4 regions of the Drancourtella sp. An12 genome follow, and region 1 is predicted to be linked to each of the others. Evidence: predicted binding sites of a transcription regulator. Region 1 holds the regulator's gene; each other region holds the start of a gene.
The links. Region 1 encodes Rex, which represses fermentation and respiration genes when NADH is low (regulators of the CRP and FNR family bind a similar motif). Its sites were predicted from a motif close to ATTGTTAANNNNTTAACAAT; they were not measured.
Positions count from the first base shown of each region.

Region 2: the regulator Rex is predicted to act here: its motif matches at 2,256-2,275, upstream of gap (type I glyceraldehyde-3-phosphate dehydrogenase).
Region 3: the regulator Rex is predicted to act here: its motif matches at 2,037-2,056, upstream of B5E64_RS12540 (glycerol dehydrogenase).
Region 4: the regulator Rex is predicted to act here: its motif matches at 1,426-1,445, upstream of adhE (bifunctional acetaldehyde-CoA/alcohol dehydrogenase).

Region 1 is NZ_NFLO01000006.1:77,106-81,309, forward strand. It holds gene alr (alanine racemase) at 1-1,096, opposite strand, end outside; gene B5E64_RS08120 (NAD(P)H-hydrate dehydratase) at 1,093-2,625, opposite strand; gene B5E64_RS08125 (redox-sensing transcriptional repressor Rex) at 2,722-3,372, opposite strand; gene abc-f (ribosomal protection-like ABC-F family protein) at 3,519-4,204, shown strand, end outside.
Region 2 is NZ_NFLO01000021.1:5,982-10,185, reverse strand. It holds gene nifU (Fe-S cluster assembly scaffold protein NifU) at 1-231, shown strand, start outside; gene mnmA (tRNA 2-thiouridine(34) synthase MnmA) at 253-1,305, shown strand; gene B5E64_RS14680 (histidinol-phosphatase HisJ family protein) at 1,323-2,129, shown strand; gene gap (type I glyceraldehyde-3-phosphate dehydrogenase) at 2,338-3,351, shown strand; gene B5E64_RS18525 (phosphoglycerate kinase) at 3,472-4,204, shown strand, end outside.
Region 3 is NZ_NFLO01000015.1:19,606-23,809, reverse strand. It holds gene B5E64_RS12545 (AraC family transcriptional regulator) at 1-763, shown strand, start outside; gene B5E64_RS12540 (glycerol dehydrogenase) at 902-2,005, opposite strand; gene B5E64_RS12535 (RNHCP domain-containing protein) at 2,160-2,591, opposite strand; gene B5E64_RS12530 (hypothetical protein) at 2,969-3,502, opposite strand; gene B5E64_RS12525 (hypothetical protein) at 3,495-3,722, opposite strand; gene B5E64_RS12520 (GTP pyrophosphokinase) at 3,736-4,204, opposite strand, start outside.
Region 4 is NZ_NFLO01000013.1:34,603-38,806, forward strand. It holds gene adhE (bifunctional acetaldehyde-CoA/alcohol dehydrogenase) at 1-1,365, opposite strand, end outside; gene B5E64_RS11560 (bL17 family ribosomal protein) at 1,616-2,143, opposite strand; gene B5E64_RS11565 (DNA-directed RNA polymerase subunit alpha) at 2,249-3,208, opposite strand; gene rpsD (30S ribosomal protein S4) at 3,248-3,841, opposite strand; gene rpsK (30S ribosomal protein S11) at 3,858-4,204, opposite strand, start outside.

The sequences.
Region 1 (4,204 bases):
GATCGCAGAGAAACTCATAGTTAAACCTTCCGGACAGTGCACTTAAATCTTCCACTGCAATCTGTTCCCCGCCGCTTTTCCCTACCAGTACGACTTCATCCAGGAAATCTGCATCTTCGATCTCTGTCACATCTGCCATCATCTGATCCATGCAGACTCTGCCAAGAATCGGAGCCCTCTTTCCCCGGATCAGGACATAGCCCTTGTCCGAGAGACTCCTCGGGTATCCGTCCGCATATCCGACAGGGATCGTTGCCACGCGGGTCCGTTTCCCGGCCCGGAAGCACCCGCCGTAACTTACAACAGCTCCGGGCTCGATCCATTTGATATGTACAATACTGCTTACCAGCGACAGTGCCGGCTTCAGATCCAGACGGTCTTTCTTCACCTCGTCAGATGGATAGAGCCCGTAAAGAGCAATACCCGCCCGTACAAGATCCAGATTGGCCTCCGGATGATCGATAATTCCGGCACTGTTGGAGCAGTGGCGGTATTTCGGCTCGATGCCTCTATCCTTTAACCGGTCTGTCATCCAGATATATTGTTCCATCTGCTTGTTTGTAAAGGACTTATCTGCCTCGTCTGCTTTTGCAAAATGAGTAAAAATACCTTCCATCTCAAGATCCGGGAGATGAAAAATCCGTTCGATGGCATCCAGAGAATCTTCACCTGTCTGAAATCCGAGTCTTGACATCCCCGTGTCCAGCTTGACGTGAATCCATGCTTTTTTCTGCTTTGCGGATGCCAGGGCGGAGATCGCTTTCGCAGACTCTTCAGTGTAGACTGTCATGCGTATCTCGTTTTCCACCGCCTCCTCATACTGCTCCGGAAAGGTACATCCGAGAACAAGAACCGGTTTCTCAATTCCTGCCTTTCTCAGAAGCACCGCCTCGTCAAGCGTTGCGGTCGCGTATCCCCAGACGCAGTCCAGATTCTGAGTCTCTTTTGCGATCCGTGATGCCCCGTGGCCGTAACCGTCCGCTTTTACTACCAGAATCATCTTCGTATCCGGTGAGATATGTTTCCTCATCTGTTCTATATTATATGTAATATGATTCAAATTGATTTTTGCGCATACTCTGCTGTACTTTTTCATTTTGACTGAACCTTTCTTCGCTCGATTTCCTGTAAAACAGCTGATGCCATCTCGATCAGGTCCCCGGCAAGCACGCTGTGCGCCCCGAGTTTTTCCCTTGCCTCGTCTCCGCACAGCCCGTGTATAAATACACCAAGCGCCGCAGCGTCAAAGCGGTCCATTCCAAGGGCCAGGCAGCCTGTAATCATACCTGCAAGTACATCCCCGGAACCTGCTTTTGCCATCGCACCGTTCCCGGATGTATTCAGATATGGAATCCTGCCTTCTCCTGCCACAACTGTTCTGGCATCTTTTGCTGTTAGTATTATATTATAGGTTTTGGCATACTCTTGCGCAAGTCCAATCCTGTTTTTTTTCGTTTCTTCCGTCGTTTTCCCAAGAAGACGCGCGAATTCCCTGATGTGAGGCGTAAAGATCAGGCTGCTTCCCGCTGCTTTTAGATATGTGTTTCTTCTTTCTTCTTCCATTCCGGAAATTAGATTCAGGCCATCCGCATCCATCACGCAGTATTTTCTGTGCGTGCCCAGATACACGAGCAGATGTTCTATTATCATACCGGCCTGTATATCCGTCCCCAGTCCACATCCGGCGCAGATCACATCCGCCCAGTTCAGAAGTTCCTCCAGCTGGTTTTCCAGATCCTCTCCGTAAGGCGTTATGACTGCTTCCGGCAGGGTTGCCTGAAGTACTTCCCGGTTGGATTCCGGCGTCAGTATACGTACCAGTCCGCTTCCCATCCGGTATGCCGCCTTCGCGGAAAGAATCGCGGCGCCTGCCATGCCCTGGCTTCCGGTAATCATCAGCACTTTTCCGTAAGTTCCTTTATGTGCATCGTCTTTTCGCTGCGGACAGAGCCTTCCTACGTCCTTTCTTTCATAAGTCAGATACCGTGTTCCTTCCACGCCGCCGCGCAGATAAATTCCGATATCTTCCACACAGACCTTTCCGGCGCAGAAAGCTCCCGGATACAGAACCATCCCTGCCTTCTGGTATGCAAATGTCACCGTCAGATCCGCGCGAAATGCCGTCCCCAGAATCTCTCCGTTCCCCGCATCAATTCCGGAAGGAATGTCCACCGCAATCTTTGCGGCGTCCAGACTGTTCATCTGTTCCAGAATTCCGGCATACCTGCCCTCAACCGGCCTGCTCAGTCCGATTCCAAATACAGCATCAAATACAGCCGTGTACCTTCCCTCCGGGATTTCCCGTTTTACGGTTCCTCCGACCGCCTTGAAAATCTGAATCTGTGTCTTTGTCTCTTCGGTACAATGGTCCGGATTCCCAACCAGTACGGCAGTCACTCCGTATCCTTTTTCCAGAAGCAGTCTTCCCACTGCAAACCCGTCGCCCCCGTTGTTTCCGCTTCCGCACACAATCAGGCTTTTCGACAGGTTAAGCATCTCCCTTTCGGCTGCCTCTACCACTTTCAGAGCCGCCCGTTCCATCAGGACAAGAGACGGAATCCCGATCATCCCGATCGTGTATGCATCCGCTGCTTTCATTGTCCTGCCATCAATGATATATTTCATCTTTACCGCTCCTTTCCCCGCTTTCATTCCGGGATACAGAAAAAAGACGCGGAGTCCCGCATCTGTTGTACGAATCTCTCACGTCCTTCTTTTCTCTTATTTTTTCTTCTGATGTTTTTCCTCATAGCGGAGTACATTGTAGGAGAGCCGCATCAGACTCTCGGAAAGATGTACGTTTTCCACAACAACATTATCCGGAAGATTCAGATCCGTATGCGCAAAATTCCAGATTGCACGGATACCGTTTTCCACGAGCATATTGGCTACTGCCACCGCCTTCGTCTTCGGTATCGTCAGAATCGCAATTTCAATGTCATTATTCCTGATGAAACTTTTCAGCTCGTCCATCATACGGATCTCGATTCCGCGGACCGTAACACCTGCCAAAGTCGGGTTGACATCAAACAGACCCTTCAGCATAAATCCGCTGCGCTCAAAAGCGGTATAGTTTGCCAGCGCCTGTCCAAGGTTTCCGGCTCCGATAATAATCATATTATGTTCTCTGTCCAGCCCCAGGATCTTTCCAATCTCCGAGTGCAAATATTTCACATTATATCCATACCCCTGCTGTCCAAAACCGCCGAAATTATTCAAATCCTGGCGGATCTGGGAAGCAGTGACTTTCATGCGTTTGCTCAAGTCGTTGGAGGAAATGCGCTCTACACCGTCTTCCAGTAATTCTCCCAAGTATCTGTAGTATCGAGGCAGTCTTCTGATAACTGCCTGAGAAATTCCTCTTCCTTCCACTTTTAGCACCTTCCTGTTCTTTTCAATACTTTTATTATATGTAATACTTGAAATAAAGTCAAACTTATTATGGGATTTTATGTTGTATTTTGTACAAATTCCGTTATAATGAATACGGTACTTTTGTTTTATCAGAGGAGGATACTATGATACTTGCATGTCACAATCTGGAAAAATCGTTTGGGGACCAGGTCATTGTAAGACATGGCTCTTTTCATATAGAGGATCACGAGAAAGCGGCTCTGACAGGTTTAAACGGTGCCGGAAAATCTACCATTTTGAAAATGATTACCGGAGAGATTCCGGCAGATTCCGGGGATATTATTCTCGCAAAAGGGAAACAGCTCGGGTATCTTTCCCAGCATCCCATGACGGACAGCACACGTACAGTCTATGAGGAAATGCAGACTTCCAAACAGTATCTGATCGATATGGAAAGCCAGATCCGCAAAATTGAGGCTGAGCTTCAGACTTTATCCGGATCCCATCTGGAGGACAGGCTTGCCGCTTATCACAATCTGACTTCCCGGTTTGAACGGGAAAACGGCTATGCCTATCAAAGTGAAATCACCGGAGTCCTGAAGGGACTGGGATTTACAGAAGAAGATTTTGAAAAGCCGGTCGCTTCCCTTTCCGGAGGGCAGCGAACCCGTGTTTCTCTGGGAAAACTTCTGCTTACCAAACCGGATATTCTGCTTCTGGATGAGCCTACCAATCATCTTGATCTGCATTCGATTGCATGGCTTGAGACCTATCTTCTGAACTACCCCGGAGCGGTCCTGATTGTCTCCCACGACCGGTATTTTTTGAACAGGGTCGTTACAAAGATCAT
Region 2 (4,204 bases), on a different contig from region 1:
CTTGTAAAAGGGAAAAACATTCAGGAAGCAATGCAGGTGACAAACAAAGCCGTGATGGAGGCTCTGGACGGACTGCCGCCGGTTAAAGTGCACTGCTCCCTTCTGGCGGAGGAAGCGATCCACGCAGCACTGTGGGATTACGCACAGAAAAACGGTATTGAGATCGAAGGTCTCGAAAAGCCAAAGTCCGATATTCATGAAGGTGAAGAAGAGGAAGAAGAGGAATATTAAAACAGATTTGAGGAAGAAAGCATGAAAAAAGAAAAAATCGTCATCGGCATGTCCGGGGGAGTCGATTCTTCCGCAGCGGCATATCTGCTGAAAGAGGAAGGATACGATGTAACCGGCGTGACAATGATCACGTGCGATGAAGCGCAGTGCGGACAGGATCCGTCCAAAGATGCCAAAAAGGTAGCAGACGAGATCGGGATTCCGCATTACACGGTGGACTTCAGGAATCAGTTCAAGTCCAATGTCATGGACTATTTCTGTAGAGAATATCTGGAAGGCCGGACGCCGAATCCGTGTGTTGTCTGCAACCGGTTTGTGAAGTGGGAGGCCCTTCTCGGATGGGCGAAAGAAATCGGGGCAGACCTGATTGCCACCGGGCATTATGCGAATATTGTGAAGCTTCCAAACGGACGTTACGCAGTGGCAAATGCGGACGTTTCCAGAAAAGACCAGACGTATGCGCTTTACAACCTGACACAGGAGCAGCTGGCACACACCCGGATGCCGGTCGGAAAGTATGAAAAGGATACGATCCGTGAAATTGCGGCAAAAGCAGGAATTTCCGTGGCACAGAAAGCGGACAGCCAGGATATCTGCTTCATTCCGGATGGAGACTATGCATCCTTTATCAAAAGCCATACCGGGCAGGAACCAAAAGAGGGAAATTTTGTCGATGTAAACGGCAACATTCTCGGGAAGCACAAAGGAATTATCCATTACACGGTAGGACAGAGAAAAGGACTTGGAGTGGCCCTTGGTTATCCGGTTTTTGTCCTTGCGATCCGTCCGGAGACAAACGAAGTGGTACTTGGAAATGATGAAGAGTCACTGAAACGGGAAGTGAAGGCACGCCTGCTCAATCCAATGGGAGCGGCAGACTTTAAGGAACTGGAAGGAAAGAGGATCTTCGCCAAAATCCGTTACAACCACCGGGGTGGCTGGTGTACGCTCCAGAAGACAGGGGATGACGAAATCACCTGTACATTTGAAGAACCTCAGCGGGCGGTGACACCGGGACAGGCACTGGTTCTCTACAGTGACGGCTATATTCTTGGCGGAGGACGTATCATCTGATACGGGAAGGAGAAAGTATGATCACAGCAGATTATCACATGCACACGAATTTTTCATCGGATTCGGACGCATCTCCGGAATCGATGGCGCTTGGCGCAGTCAGAAAAGGATTAAAACAGATCTGTATTACAGACCATCAGGACTGGGATTATCCGGAAGACGACCAGCAGTTCCGGATTGACATGGACCGCTATATACCGGCAATCCAGGAGTTAAAAGAGAAATTCAAAGATCAGATTTCCGTCGGACTTGGGGTGGAAATCGGATTTCAGCAGCATCTGGGAGAATACTATCGGAATTTTACAGCCTCCTATCCCTTTGACTTTGTGATCGGAAGCACACATGTTGTGGAGGGGAGAGATCCGTATAACCGGGTACTGTTCGCAACCCGTTCAGACGCGGAAGTATATGAAAAATCATTTGTAGAGACATGGGAAAACATCCGGATCATACAGGATTTCGATGTGCTCGGCCATATGGACTATATCGTGCGGTACGGCAGAAACCAGGCAAGAGATTACAACTGGAAAAACTATTCAGACCTGATTGATGAAATCCTGCGATGGCTGATTGAACACGGAAAGGGAATCGAGATGAACATGGCAGGCTTTAAGTACAAACTTGGATTCTGTCATCCGTACCCGGAGATTATCAGGCGTTACAGAGAGCTTGGCGGAGAGATCATCACAGTGGGATCTGATGCCCATCAGCCGGATCACATCGCATACCAGTACGAGGATGCCGGAAGGATTCTGGAGGAATGCGGATTCCGGTATTATACAATATTTATAGACAGAAAGCCGAAATTTTTGAAAATCATTTAAAATGTCTATCGAATATAAACAAAATTCTTGCAGGGCAGGAATCGATATAAGAGAAATGGCAAAAACTTGGATAAAAATATGTAAAGATACTTGAATTCCTGTCTTTTTTTTAGTACAATCAGTATGGTTGATGAATCTTTAACAAGGAAGAATCACCATCTGCATCATGCAGAACAGAAACTAAATTAAACTTTAGGAGGAATTAATCATGGCAGTAAAAGTAGCGATTAATGGTTTTGGACGTATCGGACGTCTTGCATTCAGACAAATGTTCGGAGCAGAAGGATATGAGATTGTTGCAATCAACGACCTCACATCTCCGAAAATGCTTGCTCACTTATTAAAATATGACTCAACACAGGGAAAATACGCATTAGCAGATAAGGTTACAGCAGGCGAAGATTCCATCACAGTTGACGGACAGGAAATCAAAATCTATGCAAAAGCTAACGCTGAAGAACTTCCATGGGGAGAGATCGGAGTAGATGTAGTTCTTGAATGTACAGGTTTCTATACATCCAAAGAAAAAGCTTCCGCTCACATCAAGGCAGGTGCTAAGAAAGTTGTTATTTCCGCACCGGCAGGAAATGATCTTCCTACCATCGTTTACAATGTAAACCACGACAAACTTACAAAGGATGACAACATCATCTCCGCAGCATCCTGTACAACAAACTGCTTGGCTCCTATGGCTAAAGCACTGAACGATCTTGCACCGATCAAATCCGGTATCATGTGCACAATCCACGCTTACACAGGCGACCAGATGACACTTGACGGACCGCAGAGAAAAGGTGACTTAAGAAGATCCCGTGCAGCAGCATGCAACATCGTACCAAACTCTACAGGAGCAGCAAAAGCCATTGGATTAGTTATTCCTGAATTGAACGGTAAATTAATCGGATCCGCTCAGCGTGTACCAACACCTACAGGATCTACAACAATCTTAACAGCTGTTGTTGAAGGAAATGTTACAAAAGAACAGATCAACGAAGCTATGAAAGCAGCATCCAACGAATCTTACGGATACAACGAAGACGAAATCGTATCCAGCGATATCGTAGGAATGACATATGGTTCCTTATTCGATGCTACTCAGACAATGGTATTACCATTAGATAACGGAACAACAGAAGTTCAGGTTGTTTCCTGGTATGACAACGAAAATTCTTACACAAGCCAGATGGTAAGAACAATCAAACATTTCGGAACATTATTATAATTTCTGATATTCCGAATCATAAGCGGGGCAGGCTATCCTGCCGGAATAAGACTCAACGCAGGGTCCGGTCTTTTATGGGACCGGACCCTTTTTGTCAGAATAATAAGGAGGCAAAAAACAATGCTTAACAAAAAATCCGTAGATGATATCAATGTAAAAGGGAAAAGAGTCCTTGTAAGATGCGATTTCAACGTACCGTTGATCGACGGCAAAATCACAGATGAAAACCGTCTTGTTGCAGCACTTCCGACCATTAAAAAGCTCATCGCCGACGGCGGAAAAGTGATTCTCTGCTCCCACCTTGGAAAACCGAAAGGAGAACCGAAACCGGAATTATCTCTGGCACCGGTTGCTGTAAGACTTTCTGAATTACTTGGACAGGAAGTGAAATTTGCAGCAGATCCGGAAGTAGTAGGACCAAACGCAAAGGCTGCAGTAGAAGCAATGAATGACGGAGATGTTATTCTTCTTGAAAATACACGTTACCGCGCAGAAGAGACAAAGAATGAAGATAAATTCAGCCAGGAGCTTGCTTCTCTCTGCGATGTATTCGTAAACGATGCGTTTGGTACAGCTCACAGAGCGCACTGCTCCAATGTAGGTGTGACAAAATATGTAGATACAGCTGTTGTCGGATATCTGATGCAGAAAGAGATCGATTTCCTCGGAAACGCAGTAGAACATCCGGAAAGACCGTTCGTTGCAATCCTTGGCGGAGCAAAAGTTTCCAGCAAGATTTCTGTAATCGAAAGACTGCTTGACAAAGTGGATACTCTGATCATCGGAGGCGGAATGGCCTATACATTTGCAAAAGCACAGGGCGGAAAGATCGGTATCTCCCTTTGCGAGGATG
Region 3 (4,204 bases), on a different contig from region 1:
GGAATATGTAAAAAGTGAAAAACTCCGAAGGGCGTCCGGGGATATACGGAATGGAGCGAAGATTGTGGATACAGCTGTAAAATATGGCTGGGAATCTCACAATGGATTTACGAAAGCATTCAAAAAAGAGTTTGGTTACTGCCCGGCCTTACTGCGAGCCATGGTTATGAGTATGAAACAGTTAGGAGGAAAAAATATGAACGAGGGAATGACTGGAAGACCAGAGGAACATGCTGAAAAACAAATGCTGTTTGAAAAATTAAAAGAGAGGGTTTTGACATTGAATCCACAAGAAGATGTGGGAAAGCTTGAGCAGATGTATCTTTATGCATGCCAGATTTATCAAGGAATGAAACGATATTCAGGTGATGAATATATCACACACCCGCTCCACACTGCGCTTTTACTTGCGGATATGGAGGCGGAGCCTGAAACCATTCTCGCAGGCTTATTTTGCGATGCATTGAAAAAGACAGAAGCCACAATGAAAGAATTAAGGAAATATCTTCCGGAGAAAACAGCTGATCTGATTGAAGCAAAAGCAGCGGAAGAAGCGGATATGGAGACAGATCTTTTGGAACAGGTCACCTTGCTCCGGCTCGCCGAGCGTCTTCATAATATGAAGACGATTGAATGGATCGATGAGGAACAAAGAAAAAAACGGGCAGCTGAAACCATGGAAATTTTTCTTCCGTTGGCTGAAAAGACGGGCAATCATGAGATTGCAGAGGAACTAAAAACGCTGGCGGAAGAGAATTTGTAACGATGATGAATGTTTCTTTTAATGGGCATAATACAGCGGCAGGCGCGATTCATATGAACCACGCCTGCCGCTTTGTAATATGGGAATATCTAGAGGCATCATTCTTGCCGGACGGCTGTTTAAAGGTAGGATATGAACTTATTTTTCCTTTTCCGCAAGTGCCTCTTTTCCAAGAGCGTCCGCTGCAACGATAGCTGCGTAGAGCTGATCCGGAGTGACGTCCGCTACCATGTTGTGGATGGATTCACCTTCTACACAGGATTTCTCGGCGATAATGCGGATCTCTTCGTCTTTGGTGATACCGATTTCTTCCAGTGTAACAGGAAGGCCGACTTCCATACAGAAATTCTGTACTTCCTTGAATTCTTCTTTAGATGCCCGTTCCAGAACAAGCTGTACGAGGGTGCCAAAAGCAACGCAGTTTCCATGCGGAGCGCTGTGGCCGCCAAGTGCGGTAAGACCGTTATAGAAAGAGTGGGCAACGGCAAGCCCTCCGTTGTCGGCACCGACACCGGAGAGGTAAACATTGGCTTCGATAATGGCTTCCAGTGCCGGAGTTACCACATTGCATTCGCATGCCTTTTTTGCAGAAGCCCCGTATTCTTTCAGTGTGTCATAACAGAGCCGGCAGAGAGCCATGGCTGACTGGGTAATTCCGCCGGATTCCAGGCTCGGAGCGTCTGTGCGCTCGCATGCGCGTGCTTCAAAATAAGTTCCGAGGGCATCGCCCATGCCGGCAACCAGGAATCTGACCGGCGCATTAGCGATGATGGCACTGTCTACAATGACGGCTTCCGGGTTCTTTGGATAGAACAGATAACTGTTGAATGTTTCATCATCATTGTAGATAACAGAAAGACCGGTGCATGGAGCGTCTGTCGCTACAACGGTTGGTACAATAACGACAGGAAGCTTTTCGTAGTGTGCTGTCGCTTTTGCTGTGTCAATTGCGGAACCGCCGCCCACACCGACGACGACATTCAGATGGTTTTCTCTGACGATTTCCCGCATTTTTTCGATCTCCCCTGTACTTGAAACTCCGCCGAAGATTTCGTACTGGCGGACGTCGGATGTCCCTTCAAAACTTTTTTCGATCTTGTCGTGAGCCATCTTATATCCGCTTCTGGAGCAGATAAACAGCCACTTATCACCAAGACTGGTCATTTCCTTGTGGAATTGCAGCAGAGAATCTTTTCCCTGTACATATTTTTGAGGTGCACGCATCATTCTAAGTCTAAGCATATGTAAGACCTCCCTTTCGCCTTGCGTTTACTTTGTTATTTCTTTGACTATCAGTATAAAATATCTGATGTGAAAAGCAAGATGAATTATTCTGAAAAAAATATGCATAATTACGAATAATTTGTGCAAAAATGAAAACTTATACACATTAAAACTATTTGCGGGACAGCGTTCCGTCTCCACCCATGAGGAGTGTCAGTTCTTCAATCCTTTCCAGCGGGAAGGGCGGCAGACACAATGGCTTCATGGCGATGGACATGAGTTTCATTGGATTGTCATCGGCGGCAATCCGGTTGGATGAAAGCTTTCCGCATCGGCGGCAGCGGTGGATGATGGCCCATTCGCCGTTCTTGCGGGTCCAGACTGCGATCGGGTCCATGATGCCTCCGCAGTCAGATTCCCTGTCTCCCGGTTCGATGTCCACATGCAGGCTGGACAGGCAGTTCGGGCAGTGGTTGCGGTGGTCCGTTCCTGCGCCTGCTGAAACGACCGGGCGTCCGCAAACCTTACAGGTGAAGCTGTCCTTGCACGGGTGGGTTTTATAATATCCTTTTTCGTATTTTTTCTTTTTGTTTTCACGATTCATTGTCAGTTATCTCCCTTACACAAATACATTTCTCGTTGCTTTCCATTGTCTGTGCAGGGCAATAAAAAAAGATAACTCCTGAAAGACGAGTTATCTCATGTACCGATATGCGGCCGCCAGGCATCTCCGGTATGCGGACATGCTCTTTCTGACAGCGCAAAAAACACTTTTCTTCTGAGAAGTGCGATCCGATTTCAATCGTAAAAAAGAGTACAATAAAAAACTCATCATCTTTCAGATGAAAACAAAATTTATTGCCCTGTTATTTACGATTTGCCGACATCCACTTCTCTCCCTTCTGCTTTAAGATTTTTTTATCATATCATATGGAAGTGGAATTGTAAAGAAAAAACGCCGTTTTCAGGCAGTGACAGCCCCTATGAATGGATCAGCTGCCCTGCCTGAAAGCCCATAATGACGAGCTCCAGCATTTTCGGATCATAGTCTCTGTATTTTAGAAAATAGTAAAGGGTATCCAGAAAGTTGAGGAATGCTTTTTTGGATGCTTCATCCAGAATCACGGATTTCTGGTCGCGTGTCAGGAAAGAAGCGATCCGTGTAAACGCGAATTTTTCGTTGAGGAAAGCCCAGAACTCCTCTTCGCCGTCGGTCTTCATTACCTGAAAAGGTTTCCGGCGAAGAAGCCAGTAGGTTTCATAGGCAAGCACCTTCCGCTCACTGATGTGCCTCATATGGTGAAATTCCTTCATGCGTGAAATATCCGTAAAATAATCCATGACTGCATGGGTTAGAATGGTTTCATCGATCCGGACGCTGTCGTGGATGCCAAGGCTTTCCAGAAATACAATACATTCTTTATAAAGCGAAGAGTAACGGTTCTTGATGACCTGTTCGGAAAATTCGGCCACGATATCTTCGTACTGTGTATAGATGGTCTCGATATCATTCATGATGATCTGCTCCTTCCAGTTTTATAATATCAAAAAACAGCTTGGATTTTACAAAATCGCAGTAGGAATTCAACTCGATATCCTCAATGGTGCTGTAACGGACGTGAGAGGTACTTCCAAGCAGGTGTTTGCGGATCTTTCCGCTTTGGATACGCTCCATCATGCGGTCGGCAGACTGGCTGATCGCCTCGGGAATGCCCGGCAGTGGTCTCTGATTCATGGGAATCCCTCCTTTATTCTTTTACGATGCTGTCAATGGCATCCTGTACTGTCTGTATCGAACTCAAATCAACTTCATTCAGCTTTTCTTTTGGCTTTTCATAGTCCAGCCTTGGGTTGACAATCGTCTGTTTCGGCTTGAAATTTTCGCTTGAAACATCACAGAGCCTTTTAAAGAAAGAGGCCATTTCATCACCCATTCCGGAAAGCCGGTTTAAAAGCTCGGAAAATTCCGTGAGCATCGGGTCGCTTTTCTTATAAGGATAGAGAATGTGATGGTCGATCTCTCCCCATCCCTCCTCGAAAAGAGTACGGATCTGCACTTCCATGTATACACCCTGATACTTCAAAATATAGTGGACAGAGCGGTAATGCTTCCGGTCGAAGATATTGTCGCTGGAGATCCAGTCGGAATAAATATCACTGAAATCTCCCAGACGCATGTGCACTTTTGGCGGTTCGGCCATATACCGGTCTTTGTCA
Region 4 (4,204 bases), on a different contig from region 1:
CTCTCTCCTCTCGGCAACTGTCTTAATGTTGATCAGATGTTTCACTCCTACGTTTTCGGATACGGAGTTGCCTCCCCAGGATCCACATCCAAGTGTCAGAGACGGAGCAAGTTTGAAGTTGTATAAATCACCGATACCACCCTGGGAAGAAGGTGTGTTGATCAGGATACGGCAGGTCTTCATTGCTGCAGCATGTTTAGCCATTTTTTCTTTCTCTGCTGTATTGACGTACAGGGAAGAAGTATGTCCATATCCACCGTCTGCAACAAGCTGCTCTGCCTTTGCGATAGCCTCGTCAAATGTCTTCGCTTTATACATTGCAAGTACCGGAGAAAGTTTCTCATGAGCAAATTCTTCAGAGATATCTACGGATTCTACTTCACCGATCAGGATCTTTGTATTTTCAGGAACGTCTACTCCTGCAAGTTTTGCAATTGTGTATGCGCTCTGTCCTACGATCTTCGCATTCAGGGCACCGTTGATAATGATCGTTTTTCTTACTTTTTCGATCTCATCCTTCTTTAAGAAGTAGCATCCGCGATAAGCGAATTCTTTCTTTACTTCTTCGTATACACTCTCCAGAACAGTTACGGACTGTTCAGAAGCACAGATCATACCGTTATCAAACGTTTTAGAATGAATGATGGAGTTTACAGCAAGTTTGATGTCTGCTGTCTCATCAATAATTGCCGGTGTATTTCCTGCACCTACTCCAAGTGCCGGTTTTCCGGAGGAGTATGCAGCTTTTACCATTCCAGGGCCGCCTGTAGCGAGGATAATATCAGCATCTCTCATGACTTCATTTGTCAGTTCCAGAGACGGAACATCGATCCATCCGATAATGCCTTCCGGAGCACCTGCTTTGACAGCTGCGTCAAGCACAACTTTGGCTGCCGCAATCGTACATGCTTTTGCACGTGGATGCGGGCTGATAATGATTGCATTTCTTGTCTTTAACGCAATCAGTGTCTTGAAGATTGCTGTAGATGTCGGGTTTGTCGTAGGAATAACAGCGGCAATCAGACCGATTGGCTCTGCAATCTTTTTGATTCCGTATGCCGTGTCTTCTTCGATCACACCGCATGTCTTTGTATTTTTATATGCATTGTAAATATATTCAGCCGCATAGTGATTTTTAATAATCTTATCTTCGACAACGCCCATTCCGGTTTCTTCCACTGCCATCTTTGCCAGCGGGATACGAGCCTTGTTAGCTGCCATTGCTGCTTCAAAAAAGATCTTATCGACCTGTTCCTGTGTAAAAGTAGCAAATACCTTCTGAGCTTCTTTCATTGCTTTGATTTTTTCAATAAGAGCTTCCACATTGTCAATAATTGCTGGTGCTTCTTTTTTCTTTGTCGCCATGCTTATCTTCCTCCTAAACTCTAAAACGTTTTTATCGTTTCACTGTGCTTAGTATAGTTCATCGTTAATTATTTGTCAATTCATTTTTGATAATTTTTTAACGAAGAAAACTCTTTCTACTTTTTGCATAAACGAATGCCTGATTTTATGATTGTCTTCGTCATTTTTCCGATTACTTTATGACTGTAACTCATTTCTAAAACATAAAAAACGGCTTTCCATAAAAGGAAAACCGTTTATGTTCTCAATATTAAACTAACTCGATGAATACTTCCATCGCAGCGTCACCTTTACGCTGTCCAATCTTTACGATTCTTGTGTAACCACCGTTACGTCCTTCGTATTTCGGAGCGATCTCTGTGAATAATTTTTCAACAAGATCTACTTCCTTCGGAGCTTTCTTCTTTCCGTCTACAACTTCTTTAACCGGAACGAGAACTTTCAGCATCTGGCGGCGTGCATGCAGTCTGGATGGAAGATCTTTTTTGATCTTCTTCTCAACTTCATCGTAAACGGTTACTTTCTTTCCGTCTACAACTTCTTTCACGCGCTTTCCGTCAGCATCTTTACGTGCAACTTTTGCTGTTACAGTTACTTCTTCGAAGTTATCTTTTTCTTTTACAGCCATTGCAATCAGACCTTCAGCGATTTTGCGGATTTCTTTCGCTTTCGCTTCTGTTGTTCTGATTCTTCCATGATTTAAAAGAGCTGTAACCTGATTTCTTAACAGAGCCTTTCTTAAATCACTTCTTCTTCCAAGCTTTCTATACTTTGCCATTGTTCTTTTCCTCCATTATTTACATCTGATTATGCATCTTCGGGCTTACTAGTCAAATGCCCTGCCGCGCACATCGGGCTTACCGGCAGGAAATTATCTTATTCTCTATTCCTCTCCCTGGCTGAGTTCGAGGCCGAGTTCTTTCAATTTTGCTAACACTTCTTCTAAAGACTTACGTCCCAGATTACGTACTTTCATCATATCCTCAGGAGTTCTGTTTGTCAGCTCTTCCACGGTATTGATTCCAGCTCTCTTCAGGCAGTTGTAAGAACGAACAGAAAGTTCCAGCTCATCGATACTCATCTCAAGAACTTTTTCTTTCTCATCATCTTCTTTTTCGATCATCACTTCAGCAGCCTGAGCCACTTCGGAGAGATCAATAAAGAGCTTCAGATGTTCGTTTAACACTTTTGCCGCAAGGCTGACTGCCTCATCCGGAAGCAGGGTACCGTTTGTATATACATCCAGCGTCAGCTTATCGTAGTCTGTAATCTGTCCGACACGAGTATTCTGTACAGTCAGATTTACACGCTCTACAGGAGTGTAGATAGAATCAATCGGGATCACGCCGATCGGAAGATCTTCCTTCTTGTTCTTATCCGAGCTTACATAACCTCTTCCTTTTGTGATGGTCAGCTCCATGTAAAGCTTGCTGTCTGCTCCACCGTTCAGTGTAGCAATGACAACATCCGGATTCATGATTTCAATATCAGAATCCACCTGAATATCAGCGCCTGTTACAACGCCTTCTCCTTCAAATTCGATATAAGCTGTTTTTGGTTCGTCTGTTTCTGAAGTGTTTTTAATCGCCAATGTCTTCAGATTCATGATAATCTCAGTAACGTCTTCCTTCACTCCCGGAATGGAACTGAATTCATGAAGTACACCATCGATCTTTACCTGGCTAATTGCAGCTCCAGGCAGAGAGGACAGCATAATTCTTCTCAGACTGTTTCCGAGTGTTGTTCCGTAGCCTCTTTCCAGCGGCTCCACAACAAATCTGCCGTATCTTTTATCTTCTGACATTTCTGTGATTTCGATATTCGGTTTATTAAAATCAAACACTATAAGTTCCCTCCTGCTATCAGCACGTTTTACGGGTTATTATTTAGAATATAATTCGACGATCAGCATTTCATCAACCGGTACATCGATCTCATCGCGTGTCGGAAGTTCCTTTACTGTTCCTTTTAAGCTTTCTGCATCTACATCTAACCATGCCGGTACAAGACGTCCTGCTGTTACCTCAAGGATATCTTTATATCTCTGAGAACCTTTGCATTTCTCTTTGATTTCGATTACATCGCCGGCCTTTACAAGGTAGGACGGAATGTTCACCTGCTTGCCGTTTACGAGTACGTGCTTGTGATCAACGATCTGTCTTGCTTCGCGTCTTGTTCTGGCAAATCCCATACGGAAGATGATGTTGTCAAGACGTGTTTCAAGAAGGATCATCAGGTTTGTACCTGTCATACCGTTCATCTGTTTTGCTCTCTTGTAGTAGTTACGGAACGGTTTTTCTAATACGCCGTAGATGAATTTTGCTTTCTGCTTTTCACGTAACTGAAGTGCATACTCGCTCATTTTTCTATTAGATCTTTTTAACTGTCTTTTGGACTTTTTATCAATTCCTAAATAAATCGGATCCATTCCGAGGGAACGGCATCTTTTCAGAACCGGAACTCTATTTACTGCCATGCTCTTTTCCTCCTAATTAGACTCTTCTACGTTTTGGTGGGCGGCAACCATTGTGTGGTACCGGAGTTACATCTTTGATGCTTGTTACATCAATTCCGCATGCCTGAAGCGCACGGATTGCTGCTTCTCTTCCTGAACCTGGTCCCTTTACCATAACGTCTACTGATTTCAGACCATGTACTAATGCTGCCTTAGCTGCCGTCTCAGCTGCCATCTGTGCTGCATATGGAGTAGATTTCCTTGAACCTCTAAATCCCAGACCGCCGGCACTTGCCCATGATAAAGCATTTCCCTGTGCATCTGTCAGAGTAACGATTGTGTTATTGAAAGATGACTGAATATGTGCCTGTCCATGTTCAACGT